DNA from 2 places in the Exiguobacterium sp. PvP048 genome. Region 2 is predicted to be linked to the other one. Evidence: riboswitches for the same ligand, from Rfam matches in the RefSeq annotation. Region 2 holds a riboswitch; the other holds the start of a gene.

Region 1 (9,568 bases), on a different contig from region 2:
GATGTGCGATAAATTGACCGACATCAAATCCGAACGGTCCATAAAACGCAAATTCGGGATCGATGACTTTCGTTTCTTCCGCCGAGGCAAAAATACTGCCTGTATGTAAGTCGCCGTGCAACAATGCGTCGCCCTTCGTGATGAACAAGGCTTCAAGTTTCGCGACTTCCCGTTTCAGTTCCGCGTCGTTCCAAATCCGGTCAACTTCCGCTTCGAGACCTGCTTCAATCGCATTCGTTTCTGCATCATAAAACGGATCCGTGAAGATTAGTTTTTCCGTGATATCGCACAGATCCGGATTGTAGTACTGACGGGCAATCTGTTTTTTCGCGACCGGTCCGACGGCAAAATCCGACGTATAAAACAGTGTCCGCGCCAAATACGAACCGATGTGTTCCGCGAGCAACGGATACTTTTCCCCTTCAAGCAGTCCGCCCCGGACGATTGTCAGATGTGACAAGTCTTCCATCACCGTGAACGCTTCTTCTTTGCTCGCATGGTAGACATGCGGGACAAACGGAACGGCGACTTTCGCGAATTCTTTTAAGGCCGATTGTTCAATCCAGGCCCGTTCGAGCGACAGCGGCCAGCTTTCCCCGACGACTTTTGCATAAGGTAACGCCTGCTTTAAAATCAGCCGTTTTTCCCCTGCCTGAATCCGGAAAACGAGATTTAAATTTCCATCTCCGATTTCCTCTGCCGTCACCGGTTCATTGCCGATCAATCCGAGTGTCCGGACCCGTTCAATCGCGTCCTGTACTGTAAATGCTTGATATCCCATTCTGTTTTCCTCCTTGGTGATCACACGAAAAAACGCCTCTTTTCGTCAAAGAAAAGAGGCGCGGCAGAATATTCCGTCCTCTTATCTCTCAGACGAATGTCTGTTGGATGTAGCACCGTGCCGGATGGTCGGTTGCTGCGGCGTCTTCGGGCCAATTCCCTCTGCCAACTCACGATAAGAGTCATATGTAGTTGTCGTGTGATTGATGTTGGTTTGAATACTACGTGCGCTGCCGGTCGTCTGTCAATTCCCTTTTTTAGTGAAACGGCTTCAAAAACGGAACCGTCTATAGAAGAAGTATTTTCAAAAAAATAAATTTTCAAAATATAGTTTGACAAGTGACGAATCTCATGTAAAAATTGCAATTAGATTTCACAATTTCATCCAATTCTTATCAAGAGCAGACGGAGGGACGAGCCCTACGATGTCGCAGCAACCGACCACTTGGCACGGTGCTAATTCTTGCAGCTATTACGCTGACAGATAAGAGTCCACGCGCAATTTTTCATGGTCTCTTGTCATTGACGAGGGACCATTTTTGTATTCTTTAACAAGGGAGAGACAGTCGATATGACGTATATTACCGCAACCTACCAACTCGGAACGACGGATCAGTTACCAAAACGGGCAGAACAAATCGCGCTCGGTTTGACCGTTGGTTCGTGGACCGATTTAAATCATTTGGAACAACAGCAGCTTGAATCGTTCAAAGGACAAGTTGTTCATACGGAAGAACACGACGGAAAAGGCTACATCACGATCCGTTATCCGGAACACAACGTCTCCCGTGACTTTTCAGCAATCTTAACGACCGTCTTCGGCAAGCTGTCGCTCGACGGACAAATCAAATTAACGGATTTACAGCTTCCGGCTTCGTTCACCACGGACTTCCCCGGTGCCAAATTCGGCATCGAGGGCGTCCGGCAGTTGATTCAAGTCCACGACCGTCCTCTGTTGATGAGCATCTTTAAAGGCGTCATCGGCCGGGACCTCACCTTTTTGCGGGAACAACTCGAAGCGCAACTTGCGGGTGGCATCGATCTCGTCAAAGATGATGAGATTTTGTACGATAATCCGTTGACGCCGGCACTCGACCGGGCGCGGATCGGACGCGACGTCCTAAATGCCCATTATGAAAAGACCGGCAAACGGGCGCTTTACGCGATTACGCTGAGCGGTTCCGTCTTCGGCTTGAAGGATCAGGCGAAACGTTTGATTGAAGCCGGTGCGACCGCCTTTCTGCTCAATACGTTTACATACGGACTCGACGTCTTACGCGAATTAGCGGCTGATCCGGACATTTCCGTTCCGATTTTTAATCATCCGGCCTTAAGCGGTGCCTTGATCGCAAGCCCGGAATACGGCATTGCAGCCCCTGTTTTACTAGGGACTTTACCGCGGCTGGCCGGTGCCGATTTGACGTTGTTCCCGTCACCTTACGGAAACGTCGCCCTCGCCAAAGACTTGGCGCGCGGAATTGCCGTCGAAGCCACACGGATCGGAGAAACGAAGACGATTCTTCCGGTTCCCTCGGCAGGTATTCATCCCGGTCTCGTCGCTCAGCTCGTTCGGGATTTCGGGACTGATTCCGTCATCAATGCCGGCGGTGGCGTTCACGGTCATCCGCAGGGCGCGGCGGCCGGTGTGCTCGCTTTCCGTCAGGCCCTCGACGCAGCACTTGCCGGTGAATCTTTGACGAGTGCCGCAACGCGGCAGGAAGAGCTTCGGGTCGCCCTCGACGCCTGGGGGATTACGAAATGACGATCCGGATTTTATGTGACTTTGACGGGACCGTGACTGAACACGACAATATCATTGCGTTGATGACAGAATTCGCTCCCCCGGAAGCGTTTGAACCGTTGAAAAAAGGTGTCCTCGATCAATCATTGTCCATCCAGTCCGGTGTCGGACAGATGTTCCGGTTGCTCCCCTCGGATCGCAAACAGGACTATATTGATTTTTTGGAACAGCGGGCTGTCATCCGTCCCGGCTTTAAGACCTTACTCGCCTTTGCCAAATCGAACGGGATTGACTTTGCGATCGTCAGCGGCGGAATCGACTTTTTTGTCCAACCGATTCTTCAAGAGTTACTGACAGATGAAGCGATTTACTGCAACGGCAGTGACTTCAGCGGGGAGACGATTCGTATTGAGTGGCCGCACACTTGCGATGCAGCATGCAACAATCAATGCGGGTGTTGTAAAACGTCGATTGCCCGGAAGCTCAAGCAGGATGGCGATATCATCGTCGCGATCGGTGACTCCGTGACGGATTTTGAACTAGCGAAACAAGCGGATCATGTCTATGCCCGCGATTATCTGATTACGCTGTGCAAACAGCACGGGATTGCATACACACCGTTTGAAACATTTTACGACATTGTTGATCATCTGCAGACAACGGAGGTGTACGCATGACATTTTTGACACGATACGAAGAACTCCGCGCCATCAAACAAGAGTTCGCAGCGCGGGACTGGTTTCCCGGTACAAGCGGTAACCTCGCTATTCGGACAAACAGCAGTCCGACGGAATTCCTTGTGACGGCAAGCGGGAAAGATAAACGGCAGGACACGCCGGACGATTTTGTCCATGTCGACGCGACCGGTCAATTGATCGGCGACGAGCAAAACGGACGTCCTTCCGCCGAGACGTTGCTGCATGTCGAAGTGTTTAACCGGACGACAGCCGGCTGCTCGCTTCATGTCCATACCGTCGACAACAACGTTATTTCGGAACTGTACGGAGACCGCAGGGAAATCCGGTTCAGCGGTCAGGAAATCATCAAAGCACTCGGCCGTTGGGAAGAAGATGCGGAAGTCATCGTGCCGATCATCACGAATCATGCCGACATCCCGACTCTTGCCGCTGACTTTGCCAAACACATCCGGACCGAAAGCGGCGCCGTTTTGATTCGCAATCACGGCATCACGGTCTGGGCACCGACTGCTTTTGAAGCCAAAAAACAGTTGGAAGCCTTTGAATTTTTGTTCAGCTACACTTTAAAACTGCAAACGTGCCGACAGGCGATTTATTAAAAGGAGGAATTTACAATGGCAACAGTACTTTTCCAAAAAACAAACGAACGGTATACGGATCAAAACGAGGTATCTGCTTTTCTCGTTTCACGTGGTGTCCTGTACGAACAATGGGATGTCTCGAAGCTCCCGGTAGAACTGGTCGATACGTACACGTTGACGGATGCGGACAAACAAACGATCCTTGATACATTCCAACCGGAAATCACCGATGTTTCGGAACGACGCGGTTATCAGACGGCTGATATCATCTCCCTGTCTGACGCAACACCGAACTTGGATGAGTTGCTCGTCAACTTCCAAAAGGAGCATCACCATACGGATGACGAAGTCCGGTTCATCGTCAGCGGGCACGGTGTGTTTGCGATCCAGGATGACGAAGTCGGCTATTACAACATTGAGTTGAACCCGGGTGATTTGATTTCCGTACCTGTCAACACACGCCATTACTTCACGCTCCAAGAGGATCGAAAAGTTGTGGCGGTCCGGATTTTCGTGACAACGGACGGCTGGGTTCCGATTTATGAGAAGGATCCGATTGAAACAGCAAACTAAGAAAATATCCTGAAGACAGACGGTCCGAATCATCCGGCCGTCTGTTTTTTCGGTCCCATTCCTATCCTACAAACATACCGCTTGTTTCCCCTTCCTCCTATATAATGAAGAAAAGACTTATTTTAACTGGAGGTCACGTGTATGATGATTCGCCCTGTTAAGGAAGACGATTTAAAAGACATCCTTGCCATCTATAACGAAGGCATCGAAGACCGGATCGCGACGCTTGAAACGGATACGAAGGAATTGTCTTTCATGGAAGACTGGTATCGGGAACGGACACCCCGTTATGCCGGTTTTGTGGCGTATGAAGGAACAACGATTCTTGGCTTCATCTCACTTGACCCTTATAACCCTCGTCCCGTCTATCAATCCGTCGGTGAACTGTCGGTCTACATCACCCGGACCCATCGCGGACAGGGCATCGGGCGTCAGCTGTTACATGTCATCGAAGAACACGCGATTACACAAGGTTTCCATAAGTTGATTCTGTTTACGTTCCCCTTTAACAAAATCGGTCAAAAACTGTACATCCGGTCCGGCTTCCGGATTGTCGGAACGTTTAAGGAACAAGGTATGCTCAACGGATATTATGTGGACGTCCTGGCGATGGAGAAGCTGCTCCCGAAAACCATCGACGATCAAATATGATTAACACGGCGTCTGAATGGGAAATTAACGAACAGTGAAACATTCCCAACCCGAAAGGAAGACTGCCCGTGGATATTCAACAGATCCGTAATGCAACACTCGTCGTCACCTATGCCAATCAAGTATTTTTGATCGATCCGTTTCTCGGTGAAAAAGGATCTCTTCCGCCGTTCGGAGAGACGCCGAACGCCGTTCCGAATCCGCTCGTCGACTTGCCCGTTGATGTCTCGACACTGCTTGATCCGGATGCGATTTTCGTCACCCACCTCCATGCCGATCATTTTGATGAGACAGCAAAAGAAATTCTGCCGAAACAGATTCCGCTGTATGCACAAAACCAGGCGGATGTGGCGACAATCCGCGAAGCCGGATTCACGAACGTCTCGTCGTTTGAAAACGGACTGGCGCTCGGTGATATCCGCGTTTACCATACGTCAGGCCGGCACGGTGTCGGGGAAATCGGTCAACGGATGGGCACCGTCTCCGGTCTCGTCTTGACGCACCCGGACGAACCGACACTTTACATCGCCGGTGACACGATTTGGTGTGAAGAAGTTGAGACGGCAATCGAGCAGCATGCGCCTGACATCATCATCGTCAACAGCGGCGCGGCACAATTTTTGACCGGCGAACCGATTACGATGTCCCAGCGTGATTTGCTGGCTGTTCATCAGGCGGCGGCTGAAGCGACTATCATCGTCTCTCACCTCGAGTCGGTCAACCATTGCCTGTTGCGCCGTGATATGATTGCTGATTTTCTGGCCGCCCACCATCTGTCCGCTCATTTTCTCATCCCGGATGACGGTGAAACCATTTCCTTTTAAACGAAACGAAGTCCACTCTCCCGAATATGACGGGGACAGTGGACTTCGTTTTTTTTACTGGTTAACCATGACTTGGAATGACGAGTCCGAGTAACCGGGCAAAGGTGATAGCCTGGCTTTCCGTAACGATGGCCCCCGGCAAAAAGCGTGGATCAATCGTGATGCCCGATAAGTCGGCTTGTCGCAAATCCAGTCCTTTTAATGCCGTCTCGACCCATTGACTTTCCGACAAATCAACTTCATGCAGTCGGAAATCGATTGGCTTCATTTCAAAGAAATGACTTTCCCGCATCGATGTCTGTTCCAGTGTGACATGACGCAACGCCGTCCGGATGACTTGGGCGTAATTGGCCTGACAGTCTTTGATTGTTACGTGATCGATCGTGTTCGACTCAAAATGAATTCCGGTCAGGCGGCAATCCTCAAAAACAACCCGATGAAAACGACTGTCCTGAAACTGACATCCTGTCAGGTCACATTGTTCAAAACGGACATTTTCAAATGAAGCCCGCTCAAAGACCAGTCCTGCAAACGAGACATTCCGAAAACAGACTTGATTGACGTCGAGCCGTTCCGTCAGTTCGACCGGCAACGTCTCTTTCTCATACAACGTTTGATACAGATACGGATCATCGATTTCAACATCCGCAAAGGTTTCCGATGTCAACTGTTGCGGTAACTCGGGTAATTGAATGATTTGTTTTTTCATGTACTTCCCCTTCTTTCCTTTACATCGCATTCACCTTTTCCAGTGTAGCAAAGATTGACTCTTTTTTTATTTTTTTGATTTGAGACCGCTTGAGACCATGATATAGTCAAATCAAAAATAAGAACAAACGTTCTTTTATGTAGTAAGGAGTGTTTTCTATGAATCCGATCCTACCTTTTCCGGACCGACGGATTTTTTGTGTCGACAGTGTCTCTTTTTATGCCAGTTGTGAATGCCGTTATCGAAATTTACCTCCTTTAACGACGAAACTTGCTGTCGTATCGGACTTAACCCGATCCGGATCGGTTATCCTTGCGGCCAGTCCCGCTTTAAAACAACTCGGAATCAAGACAGCTAGTCGTCTTTATCAGATTGAGCAGTTGCCTTATCGTGAGCGGAAACAGATTGTGCTCGTCGAACCACGGATGCTGGCATACATGAAAACATCGATCGAAGTGCTGGACGTCTTGCATCAGTTTGCGCCGCCCGACGCAATCCGGATCTATTCAATTGATGAAAACTTTGTCGACATGAGCGGAACGGAACGGCTTTTCGGATCAGACACGGAAACAGCCTGGAAAATTCAGACGGCAATCTGGCAACAGACCGGCATTCCGGTCCGGATCGGAATCGGTCCGAACAACGTCATTGCAAAGCTGGTCCTCGATTTACGCGGAAAACGTGAAGGTATCGCACAATGCGGTTATGCGGATGTCTCTCGGTTGTTGCATGATTTTCCGGTCCGCAAGATGTGGGGCGTCGGACGGATGATGGAGCAACACTTGTCGGTAATGGGAATCCACACCATTGGGGACCTGGCAGCAGCCCCGGTCGAAGATCTGCACGAACGGTTCGGCGTAATCGGGGCAGAACTTTGGCACCATGCCTGGGGAATCGACGGTTCTCCGACAATCATTGATCCGATGACCTTGTTCCGGACTGCACCGGATACCAAACGAACGATCGGACATGGGGTGACCCTGATGCGTGACTATTACCAGTACGAACAGATTCGTTTAGTTCTCGCCGAATTAGCAAGTGATGTTGCGGCACGGGTCCGTTTTTCCAATCAGGTCGGTTGGACGGTCCATCTTGGCGTCCGCTACTCTCGACATGTCGCCCGTGACGGCTTTTCAAAACAGCTCCGATTGCCTTATCCGACCGCCGATGAACGGCTGTTATTACGTCATATTCTTCAATTGTTCGAACCGAATTGGCTCGACGGTGAACCGGTTCGCTTTCTATCGGTCGCTCTTGGACAACTCACCCCGGATCAGGGAACACTTCAATTGTCCTTGTTTGAAGACAATACAAAGGTCTGGCGCCGAAAACGGTTATTAAAAGCCATCGATCACGTCAATTTACGTTACGGTAAAGGAACGATCCGTTTGGCGGTGTCATTCCTCGATACAAGTGTCGCGAAACGCCGGCTCCGATTCGTCGGCGGACATCCGGGAGGTGATTTACATGACACGTTATCGTGACCGCGGAAATCTCAAATGGCTTCCCTTTTTGATGCCGGAACACATTCAACTCCTCAAAGCCTACTATCTTGAAACACATCAAATCGATTTTCCTGTCATCGATGAACAATTGCAGTATCCTTGGCAGTTCTTACTCGAACAAGCATTAATAGAAGGAATCGAGCTCGAAATCACGTATTATAGTGAAAGAGGCTATGTCACGACATCCGGATTCATCGAGCAGGTTCACCGTGAGCGCGCGTACCTTGTTTTGCGCGGGTCCTCACGGATTGAAATTCCGCTCGGACGAATCATCCGGATCGAAAACGGGTAGAAGAGACAGAAGCTGCTGTACGATACGCACTTATTTTAAGAATTGTCATTGAAAGAAGGATTGATTGGTATGATGGAATGGTTTACCGGACTTCCGGTCGTCATGCAAGCCCTGCTTGCCGGTATGATGACCTGGGGATTAACGGCACTCGGGGCCGCACTTGTCTTCGTCTTTACGACGATTGAAAAACGGGTCATGAATATGATGCTCGGCTTTGCAGCCGGTGTCATGATTGCGGCGTCGTTTTGGTCCTTGCTTGCCCCTGCAATTGAATTTACGGAAAAAGATGGTGGGATTGCCTGGTTGCCGGCCGCAATCGGTTTCCTCGCAGGCGGTTTTTTTGTCCGCCTCCTGGATTTTGTAACTCCCCATCTGCACTTATCCGCTCCGCTCGAAACCGCTGAAGGTCCTTCGACCGGTCTGAAAAAAACAACATTGCTGTTTCTCGCGATTACGCTCCACAATATCCCGGAAGGACTCGCGATCGGTGTCGCTTTCGGTGCCGCCGCACTGAACATGGATGGTGCGACCGTTGCCGGTGCCTTGACACTGGCACTTGGAATCGGGATTCAAAACATGCCGGAAGGGGCTGCTTTGTCGATTCCGCTTCGCGGAGAAGGCATGTCACGTCGGCGTGCCTTTAACTACGGACAATTGTCGGCGATCGTCGAACCGATTGCCGCTATGGTCGGAGCTGCTGCCGTCTTCTTTATTCAACCGCTCTTGCCGTATGCTTTGGCGTTTGCCGCCGGCGCAATGATTTTCGTCGTCGTCGAAGAATTGATTCCCGAATCACAGGCTGAAAACGGATCAGACTTGGCAACACTTGGTCTGATGGTCGGTTTCACTGTTATGATGATTCTTGACGTCGCACTTGGCTGATGTAACATCAATAAAACCTCTCCCGTGTAAATATGGGAGAGGTTTTATTTGTAGATTGAATTCTTATTTTCGTAAAATCCGCATCGCGTTTAAGACCGCGAGCACCGTTACACCAACATCGGCAAAAACAGCTTCCCACATCGTCGCAACACCAAAGGCGCCAAGCAATAAGAACACGCCTTTGATACCAAGTGCAAATGCAATGTTCTGATAAACGATCCGGCGTGTCGCCCGGGCAATCCGAATCGCTTCGACGAGCTGTTTCGGTTCATCCGTCATCAGGACGACGTCTGCCGCTTCAATTGCGACATCACTTCCGAGTCCACCCATCG
Region 2 (9,568 bases):
AAATTTACAGCATTCCTCGTCGAAGGCGAGTACCCGGGTGTCTCGACCGGACTCGAAGAACAAAAGATGGGAATCAAAGGCTCGTCAACCCGGACGTTGATCCTGCAAGATGCGGAAGTACCGGTTGAAAACGTCCTCGGTGAAATCGGTCGCGGACACGTCATCGCCTTTAACATCTTGAACGTCGGTCGTTATAAATTAGCGGTCGGTGCGGTCGGATCATCAAAACGGGCAATCGACCTTGCCGTGCAGTATTCCAATGAGCGGAAACAGTTCAAGACACCAATCAGCTCATTCCCGTTGATCCAGGAAAAACTGGCGACGATGTCAGCGCAGACGTATGCGATGGAGAGCTCGGTCTACCGGACCGGCGGATTATTCCAGGACAGTCTCGATCAGTTGTCGGAAGAAGAGAGCAAAGACGGCAAGAAGATCGCCGATTCAATCGCTGAATACGCGATTGAATGCTCGATGAACAAAGTGTTTGCATCGGAAACGTTTGACTACGTCATCGACGAAGCGGTTCAGATTCACGGCGGATACGGCTTCATGGCCGAATATGAAGTCGAAAACATGTACCGTGATTCGCGGATCAACCGGATCTTCGAAGGTACAAACGAAATCAACCGTCTGCTCGTACCTGGCACGTTGCTGAAGAAAGCGATGAAAGGGGACTTACCGTTGCTCGCAGAAGCCCAGCGTCTGCAACAGGAAGTCATGAGCTTCATGCCGACGGAAGTCGGATCGGAACCACTCGACCGTGAACGTCATCTGCTCGCGATGATGAAAAAGATCTTCCTGTTGACGGCCGGAACAGCCGTTCAGAAGTATCAGGACAAGCTCCAAGGCGAACAGGAAATCCTCGCGAACACGGCAGACATCATGAGTGCGATCTATGCACTGGAGTCAGCCATCGTCCGGACGGAAAAAGCGATTGCCGCGAAAGGCGTCGAGAAAAACGAATTGAAAATCCGTTACACGGAAGTCTTCGCACAACAAGCCTTTGAAGGCGTGGAGCGGGACGCGAAGGAAACGTTGTACGCGGCAGCGAGCGGCGACGAGTTACGGATGCTACTGTCGGCACTGAAGAAGTTCAGCCGGTACCAGCCGATCAACTCGATCGGAACAAAACGTTTGATTGCGAAACGTTTGATCGAAGCGAACAAATATACAGTCTAAGTCAGGTTTACCGATTCGCCTTTGCAGGGAAAATCTCTGTAAGGGCGAATTTTTTCATTGAAGGAGGGAGCAAACATGCGACAAGAATTGACGGAACTCCAGTTTGCCATCGACTACTACAAATCACTCGAACGGCTTTCCGAGGAAGAATGGGAATTACCGCTTGCCGTCGATAAATGGACCGTTCAGGAATGTGTCAGTCATTTGTTTTTATGGGACCGGTACTATCTCGATCATGCCGTATCCAAGCTGCCGGATGAACGGTTGACGCTCGTTCAGACCGATTATGACGAGTTCAATCGCCTGGCGGTCGAATATGCCCATCATATCGATGCCCTCGCTTTAGTGAAAAAAGCCATCGGTGTACGCCGGGAACTGGTTACGCTCCTCGACCGGCTGACGGACGAACAGTATGAGCGGACATATGAAGGGACATTTCAGCCAAAGGCGTTTGTCGACTCCTTCATTGCCCATGACCACCACCATCAGGATCAAATCGATGCAGCATTGGCACGCTTGAAACGGGGCTGACCAATCTGCTAATCTGAAGACAGAGGTGATGAAAAAATGGTAACGATGTACGGTTATCCAAAATGCAGTACGTGTGTCAAAGCAAAAAAAGCACTGGAAACGAACGGTGTCGAAGTTGACTACAAGCATATCGTCAATGAGACACCGAGTGCCGAGACGATTCGGGAACTTCATCAAAAGAGTGGCGAACCGCTGAAGAAGTTTTTTAATACGAGCGGCCAGTCGTACCGGTCGCAAGGCATCAAGGACCGCCTGCCGAATCTGTCCGAACAGGAGCAATACGAATTGCTTGCAAGTGACGGGATGTTGCTGAAGCGTCCGATCGTCACAGACGGACAAGACGTGACAATCGGCTTCAAAGAAGAACTCTATCAAGGAAAATGGTATTAAGAAGGCTAGTTCATTTGGTATACTGAATGCGTTAGTCCACTATAGATCACAGGGGGAATCGCAAATGAGTCAAGTCAAAGACAATCTACGTTATTCGGAAGAGCATGAATGGGTCGAAGTAACAGGAAACAAGGCACGAATCGGGATTACGGATTTTGCGCAACACGAACTTGGCGATATCGTCTTCGTCGAATTACCAGAAGTCGGCGATACGATTTCTGCCAACGAGCCGTTTGGTTCAGTTGAATCGGTTAAAACGGTATCCGAATTGTACGCACCGATTTCAGGGAAAGTCGTTGCCATCAATGAGTCACTGTCTGATTCCCCGGAACTCGTCAACGAATCACCATTCGAAGGTGCTTGGATGGTCGATATCGAAATCGAAGATGATGCACAAGTAGAAGCGTTAATGGACGCAGCTGCTTACAAATCGATGATTAACGAGTAATACTTACGGAAAAGGCGGCAAGGAAACGATATCGTTTCCTCGTCGTCTTTTTTTCTGTATACTGGCACAAGATAAAACAAAACAGAGGGGGAATGGAACGGATGAAAGAAGTCACACAAGTCCCGGAAAACGGTTTTTTGTATGTCTATGCACCGATGTGTGGGACATGCGCCATCGCCAGTCGGATGCTTGAGATCGTCGAAGCGACAAAAGAGGAAGAATGGATCGTGCAGGCAAACGGAAACTTCATTCCGGACTTTTTAGAGCAAGCGCAGGTCATGAGTGTGCCGGCCTTGTTGAAGATTGAAGAAAATCAAGTCGTATCAAGGCTTTATGCGTTTCAATCGGTTCAAAATGTCTTTGCATTCTGTGCCGAATAACAAGAGGAATCCGTCTGAGATTTCTCTTTACGCTAAATTGTCGGAATATTTACAATAATTCATTGACAATGCTAAATTATGAATGGTATATTCATATCAACTTCTAGAAATGCTTTTATAGGAAGTCTGGCAGAGATATGAGTTGGCTGTTGTTTTTCATTCCAGAACCGTTCAAAAAAATCCTGTGTTGTTTGCTTGTCTCCCCTTAAGTCGTCCCCCAAAGACGAAGCGGCGCAAGGAAACCATTCGGGATTCGAGCAGGAGATCTGTCATGAGAGTCCAGTTCAACTGATATGTCGAAAAGGCGCCGCCCTCTGATACGACGAACGAAGAAGTTCGTGTCAGAGCTGGGTTTTCCTTCGTGGCATTTCTAACCACATTATTCGTGTTGCCGGTTCTCCGGCAGCGCCTTTTTTTTGTTTTCAAAAGAATTTAAAGCAGTCGTCTTGCCATTCGTAAATGTCCCTGCTACAATGCGATTAAGGTAAATTACTTTAATTCATATCCGATTAGTCGGAATTAAAAGAGAGATACGGAGGACGAACAGGCATGACAGTACGTTTTATGGATGTTTTTACAGAGTGGGCGTCAACATACGACGACACGGTAACGGGGCATGATCCGGAGTACAAAGAAGTCTTTCGTCGTTATGAAGAAATATTGGATACAGTCGCAACGAAAGCTGTCTCACCGGTCGTCGAGTTCGGTGCGGGAACTGGTAACCTGACGCAACGGTTGCTGGAGCGACATGATCATGTCCTCGCCGTCGAACCGAGTCCGGAGATGCGGGATATTCTCATCAACAAGATTCCGGAACTTCCGGTGCAGGACGGACATTTCCTGTCGTTTACGGCAGATGATGCGAAAAGCTTTGTTTCGACGTATGCGTTTCATCATCTGACGGATGAGGAAAAGGGAGAAGCTGTTGATTTGATGGCGAAGATTTTGCCGCACGACGGAAAAATCGTTTATGCCGATACGATGTTTGTTTCGGAAGAAGCCCGCTTACAAACGATTGCTGAAGCGAAAGCACAAGGATTTAACGGACTGGCGGAAGATTTGGAACGTGAGTTTTATCCACTGATTCCGGTGATGGAACAGATTTTTGCGTCACGCGGTTTTGATGTTTCATTCACACAATACAATCACTTCGTCTGGCTCGTAGAAGCCGAGAAAATGGGGGAATAAATCATGACACTCAAAAAAATGAACGTAGAAAGCTTTAACCTGGACCATACGAAAGTCAAAGCACCATATATCCGTGTTGCCGGTTACAAAGACGGTAAAGTCGACCAAGTCGTCAAATACGACATCCGCTTCACACAACCGAACGTCGAACAAATGCCGATGCGTGCGATGCACACACTCGAGCACTTACTCGCTGAAAACATCCGCAACTACTCGGATGACGTGATCGATGTGTCGCCGATGGGATGCCAAACAGGTTTCTACATGGCGATGATGAACTTCGATTCGGTCGAAAAAATGAGCGAACTCGTTGAGAAAACATTAAAAGACGTCTTAGCAGCAGAAGAAATTCCAGCGCAAAACGAAGTCCAATGCGGATTCGCAAGCGCCCACGACCTTAAAGGAGCGAAGCACTATGCCGAGAAAATGCTTGCCGGTCGTGATGAATGGGACATCGTCTTCGGATGATCGCGAAATCAGTCCGCGACCTCGTCGGAAATACGCCGCTCTACGAGATTACTTCATTCGATTTGCCTGCTGGTACGCGGATTTTGGCGAAGCTCGAATGGATGAACCCTGGGGGCAGCGTCAAAGACCGCCTGGGCATTCAACTCGTTGATGCCGCGATCGAACAGGGATATGTGACACGAGGCGGAACAATCATCGAACCGACTGCCGGCAACACCGGCATCGGTTTGGCGCTCGCCGCTAAAAAATATGACCTTCAAGTCATCTGTGTCGTTCCGGAAAAGTTCAGCCAGGAGAAACAGACGTTGATGCGTGCACTCGGCGCGACTGTCGTCAACACACCGACTGAGCTCGATATGCAGGGTGCGATCGATAAAGCCAAAGAACTCGGACAAACGATTCCAAACAGCTATGTTCCGCTTCAATTCGAAAACGAAGAAAATCCGGTTACGTATCAGCGGACACTTGGTCCTGAGCTGATGGCGGAGCTGGATCAGATTGATTGGTTCGTTGCCGGATGCGGATCAGGTGGAACGTTTGCCGGAACAGCGGCGTATTTAAAAGAACGTCTCGGGACAAAAGGTGCAATCGTTGAACCGGAAGGATCGGTCCTCAACGGGGGACCAGCCGGACCGCATAAGACGGAAGGCATCGGGACGGCCAAATGGCCAAGTCTCGTTTCCCGTGACTTAGTGGATGAAATTCATACGATTTCCGATCATGACGCTTTTACGAAAGTCCATGAACTGGCGGCCCGTGAAGGATTGCTCGTCGGCAGTTCGGCCGGCGCGGCACTCGTTGCAGCACTTGATCTGGCACATCGTTTTCCCGGCAGTACCATCGTCACCGTCTTTGCGGACAGTGCCGAACGGTATTTAAGCCAACAAATCTTTGAAAAGGTGGACGAGACACATGCGTAAAAAGACAGCATTGATTCATGGAGGAACAGGCGTCGATCGAGCAACAGGTGCCGTTACACCCCCGATTTATCAGACAAGTACCTACAAACAGGAAAAAATCGGTCAGTTAAAAGAAGGATATGAGTATTCCCGGACAGCGAACCCGACACGGACGAGCATCGAACGTCTGATTGCCGATCTTGAAGGCGGCGCACGCGGTTTTGCCTTCGGATCAGGAATGGCGGCGATTCACGCTGTCTTTAACCTGCTTGAGTCAGGTGACCATATCGTCATGACGGATGACGTCTACGGCGGAACGTTCCGTTTGATGCAACGTGTCCTGCCGAAGTTCAACATCCAAGTGACGTTCGTCGATACGACGGATCTCGCGGCGACGGAAGCTGCGGTGCAAGACAACACGAAGATGCTGTATGTCGAAACACCGACGAACCCGTTGTTGAAAGTTACAGATATCGCAGCAGTTGCTGAGATTGCGAAACGCAATAACTTGAAACTCGTCGTCGATAACACATTCGCGACACCATACTTGCAACAACCACTCGCACTCGGTGCAGATATCGTTCTGCACAGCGCGACAAAATACATCGGCGGTCATTCGGACGTCGTCGCCGGACTTGTCGTCGTCAACAGCGACGAGCTCGGAGAAGATCTTCACTTCATCCAAAACTCGACCGGCGGTATTCTTGGACCGCAGGACAGCTTCCTGCTCGTCCGTGGATTACGGACGCTTGGTATCCGGATGGATGCAATCGAAGAAACATCACACGATCTCGTTCAGTTCTTACAGGAACAGGACGTCGTCTCAAACATCTTCTATCCGGGACTGGCATCACATCCGGGTCACGCGACACAACAAAAACAAGCGACCGGTTTCGGCGGCATGATCAGCTTTGATGTCGGTTCAGCAGAAAATGCGGAGAAACTCGTCGAAGCGACACATTTCTTCACATTGGCTGAAAGTCTTGGAGCGGTCGAGAGTCTGATTTCCGTTCCGGCACGGATGACACATGCGTCGATTCCGGCAGAGCGTCGCGCAGAACTCGGAATTACGGATGGTCTCGTTCGGATCTCGGTAGGTCTTGAGGACGCGGAAGACTTGAAAGAAGATTTGGCACGTGCTTTCAGTCTGCTTCAACCGGTTTCAGAAAAAACTGTTTGACAAGCAAAATAACCCCTGCTAATATTCAGATTATATTAAAAATAACTTAATACCGATAACTCTTATCGAGAGTGGTGGAGGGACTGGCCCGATGAAACCCGGCAACCGCGGAATTTATTCCGAAGTGGTGCTAATTCCAGCAGACATTTGTCTGCAAGATGAGAGCAAATGGTTTTGTGTACTGAAAAAGTGCGCGCGTTTGCTCTAAAACGTGCGCACTTTTTTTATGTTTAGGAGGGACCGTATTGATTCGCTTACAGGATGTAGGAAAGATTTATCGCTCGAAGCGCGGATCGGTTGAAGCCGTCGTCAATGTCGACTTGTCAATCGAGCGCGGTGAAATTTTTGGAATAATCGGTTATTCAGGGGCAGGGAAATCAACACTGATTCGTTTGCTGAACATGCTGGAGGCACCGACGAGCGGCTCGATTCAAATCGACGGTGTCGAAATGACGACGCTCAAACCAAAAGAATTACGGGGCGTCCGTAAAAACGTCTCAATGGTGTTCCAACACTTTAATCTGCTTTGGTCACGGACAGTCGAAGAAAACATCATGTTCCCGCTTGAGCTCGGCGGTTATCCGAAAGCCCGTCGTAAAGAACGGGTTGCCGAACTGATTCAGCTCGTCGGACTCGACGGACGTGAAGGCGCTTATCCGTCGCAACTGTCTGGTGGACAAAAACAACGGGTCGGGATTGCCCGGGCACTGGCATCCAATCCGGACGTCTTACTCTGTGACGAAGCGACCAGTGCGCTGGATCCAAAAACGACCGACTCGATCCTCGAGTTGTTGGTCGACATCAACAAAAAATTAAAACTGACGATCGTCTTGATCACACACGAGATGCATGTCATTCAAAAAATCTGTCACCGGGTCGCCGTCATGGAAGCCGGGAAAATCGTCGAACAGGGACCGGTTGCTGAAGTATTCCGTCACCCGAAACAGGCGATGACCAAAGAGTTCGTCAAACAATTGACGTCACCGTCTGAAAACGAATTGACGTTTGCGAAATTACGCGAGCGGTATCCGACCGGGAAAATCGTCCAGCTGACGTTTGTCGGTTCGACAGCGGAAAGTCCGATCCTTGCCGAAGTCATGAAAGATTCGAACTTATTATTCAATATCATCGGCGGAAACGTCGGACAGACGCAGGACGGAGCACTCGGAACGCTGTTCATTCAGTTGCTCGGTTCGGAACAGGAAGCACAAGTGGTCATCGCCAAACTTCAAGCGAGTGACGTTGAAGTGGAGGTGGATCACCGATGAGTACATTTTTTGCAGATGTGGATTGGGATATGGTCTGGGAAGCAACAGGCAGTACGATCTATATGACGGCCGTTGCGGGACTTGCAACGTTTGTCCTTGGACTGGCAATCGGTCTGTTGTTATATGCGACGAACGAAGAATTATTGTTTAAAAATCGGACACTGTATTCCGTGCTCAGCTTTTTAGTCAATATCTTCCGTTCGATCCCGTTTATCATTCTATTGATCCTGTTAATCCCGATCACGAAAATCATCGTTGGATCATTCTTAGGACCAACGGCTGCGCTACCTGCGTTAATTCTAGGTGCAGCACCGTTTTACGGCCGGATGGTCGAACTGGCGCTTCGTGAAGTCGATAAGGGTGTCATTGAGGCGGCTGAATCGATGGGAGCAACGAAGTTCCAAATCATCTATAAAGTCCTGATTCCGGAAGCTCTTCCGGCAATCGTCTCCGGTATCACCGTGACGCTCGTCGCACTCGTCGGTTACACGGCAATGGCCGGGTTAGCCGGTGGTGGTGGACTGGGAGACATGGCCTTCATCGAAGGATTCCAGCGTTCACAAAATAACATCACGGTCATCGCGACACTGTTGATTCTTGTCATCGTCTTCATCATTCAAATTATCGGTGACCTGCTCGTCAAAGCCATCGATAAACGGTAACACCTATCTTATTTAACCTTGGGAGGAATCATTCATGAAACTTTGGAAAAAATTCGTCGGCACAGCAGCCGTATCGGTCTTAGCAGTCAGTCTTGCAGCATGTGGAGAAGAATCTTCATCAGGCAGCAGCGATTCAAAAACACTCGTCATCGGGGCGTCAAATGTTCCCCATGCTGAAATTCTCGAGCACGTCCAAAAAGAATATGAAGCAAAAGGCTATAAACTCGAAATCAAAAAGTTCCAGGATTACGTCCTGCCGAACAAAGCACTTGCTGAAAAAGAAATCGATGCGAACTATTTCCAACACGTGCCGTACCTGGAGCAACAGGAAAAAGAAAACAAAGACTATAAATTCGCGAGTGCCGGCGGCGTTCACGTCGAACCGCTCGGTGTCTACTCTAAAAAATACAAGTCTTTGGATGAACTGCCAAAAGGTGCAACGATTTTAACGAGCTCAAACGTCGCTGAACGCGGACGTGTCTTGACGTTCCTTCAAAACGAAGGACTGATCAAGTTGAAAGACGGTAAAACAACCGATGCACAGCTCAAAGACATCGCGGAAAACCCGAAAAACATCAAGTTCAAAACAAACATCGAAGCGTCACTCTTACCGCAAGCTTACAAAAACAACGAAGGCGACGCGGTCCTCATCAACACGAACTATGCGATTGACAACGGGTTGAACCCGTTGAAAGATACGATTGCACTGGAAGACGAGTCTTCACCGTACGTCAACATCATCGTCACACGTGACGGCGATGAAAAAGACAAGCGCGTCACGACATTGCTCGATATTCTCCACGAGAAAAAGAACCAGGACTGGATCACAAAAGAATACAAAGGTGCAGTCGTACCGGTCAGCAAATAAGTTGCTTCCTTCAATGCATTCTTCCTATATAATGGAAGGATGCATTGTTTTTTGTGCGAAAGGGGGATTTCCATGCAACGTTTGAAACAGCTTCATCCACTGACGGT

The links. A riboswitch is a leader RNA that binds a small molecule or an ion and turns the genes downstream of it on or off. The one in region 2 is predicted to bind S-adenosylmethionine.
Positions count from the first base shown of each region.
Region 1: another riboswitch for S-adenosylmethionine. It lies ahead of ABIC15_RS11290 (2,3-diketo-5-methylthiopentyl-1-phosphate enolase); the one in region 2 lies ahead of ABIC15_RS03035 (methionine ABC transporter ATP-binding protein).

Region 1 is NZ_JBEPSU010000006.1:18,930-28,497, forward strand. It holds gene mtnK (S-methyl-5-thioribose kinase) at 1-781, opposite strand, end outside; SAM riboswitch class I at 860-962, opposite strand; SAM riboswitch class I at 1,170-1,271, shown strand; gene ABIC15_RS11290 (2,3-diketo-5-methylthiopentyl-1-phosphate enolase) at 1,352-2,542, shown strand; gene ABIC15_RS11295 (2-hydroxy-3-keto-5-methylthiopentenyl-1-phosphate phosphatase) at 2,539-3,198, shown strand; gene ABIC15_RS11300 (methylthioribulose 1-phosphate dehydratase) at 3,195-3,818, shown strand; gene ABIC15_RS11305 (1,2-dihydroxy-3-keto-5-methylthiopentene dioxygenase) at 3,834-4,373, shown strand; gene ABIC15_RS11310 (arsinothricin resistance N-acetyltransferase ArsN1 family A) at 4,515-5,024, shown strand; gene ABIC15_RS11315 (MBL fold metallo-hydrolase) at 5,093-5,848, shown strand; gene ABIC15_RS11320 (pentapeptide repeat-containing protein) at 5,910-6,557, opposite strand; gene ABIC15_RS11325 (Y-family DNA polymerase) at 6,716-8,041, shown strand; gene ABIC15_RS11330 (YolD-like family protein) at 8,025-8,354, shown strand; gene ABIC15_RS11335 (ZIP family metal transporter) at 8,424-9,236, shown strand; gene ABIC15_RS11340 (heavy metal translocating P-type ATPase) at 9,300-9,568, opposite strand, start outside.
Region 2 is NZ_JBEPSU010000001.1:605,108-614,675, reverse strand. It holds gene ABIC15_RS03080 (acyl-CoA dehydrogenase family protein) at 1-1,179, shown strand, start outside; gene ABIC15_RS03075 (DinB family protein) at 1,255-1,710, shown strand; gene ABIC15_RS03070 (arsenate reductase family protein) at 1,747-2,100, shown strand; gene gcvH (glycine cleavage system protein GcvH) at 2,165-2,548, shown strand; gene ABIC15_RS03060 (thioredoxin family protein) at 2,650-2,928, shown strand; gene ABIC15_RS03055 (class I SAM-dependent methyltransferase) at 3,478-4,116, shown strand; gene ABIC15_RS03050 (S-ribosylhomocysteine lyase) at 4,120-4,584, shown strand; gene ABIC15_RS03045 (PLP-dependent cysteine synthase family protein) at 4,581-5,504, shown strand; gene ABIC15_RS03040 (bifunctional cystathionine gamma-lyase/homocysteine desulfhydrase) at 5,497-6,663, shown strand; SAM riboswitch class I at 6,723-6,828, shown strand; gene ABIC15_RS03035 (methionine ABC transporter ATP-binding protein) at 6,909-7,931, shown strand; gene ABIC15_RS03030 (methionine ABC transporter permease) at 7,928-8,593, shown strand; gene ABIC15_RS03025 (MetQ/NlpA family ABC transporter substrate-binding protein) at 8,628-9,461, shown strand; gene ABIC15_RS03020 (MDR family MFS transporter) at 9,534-9,568, shown strand, end outside.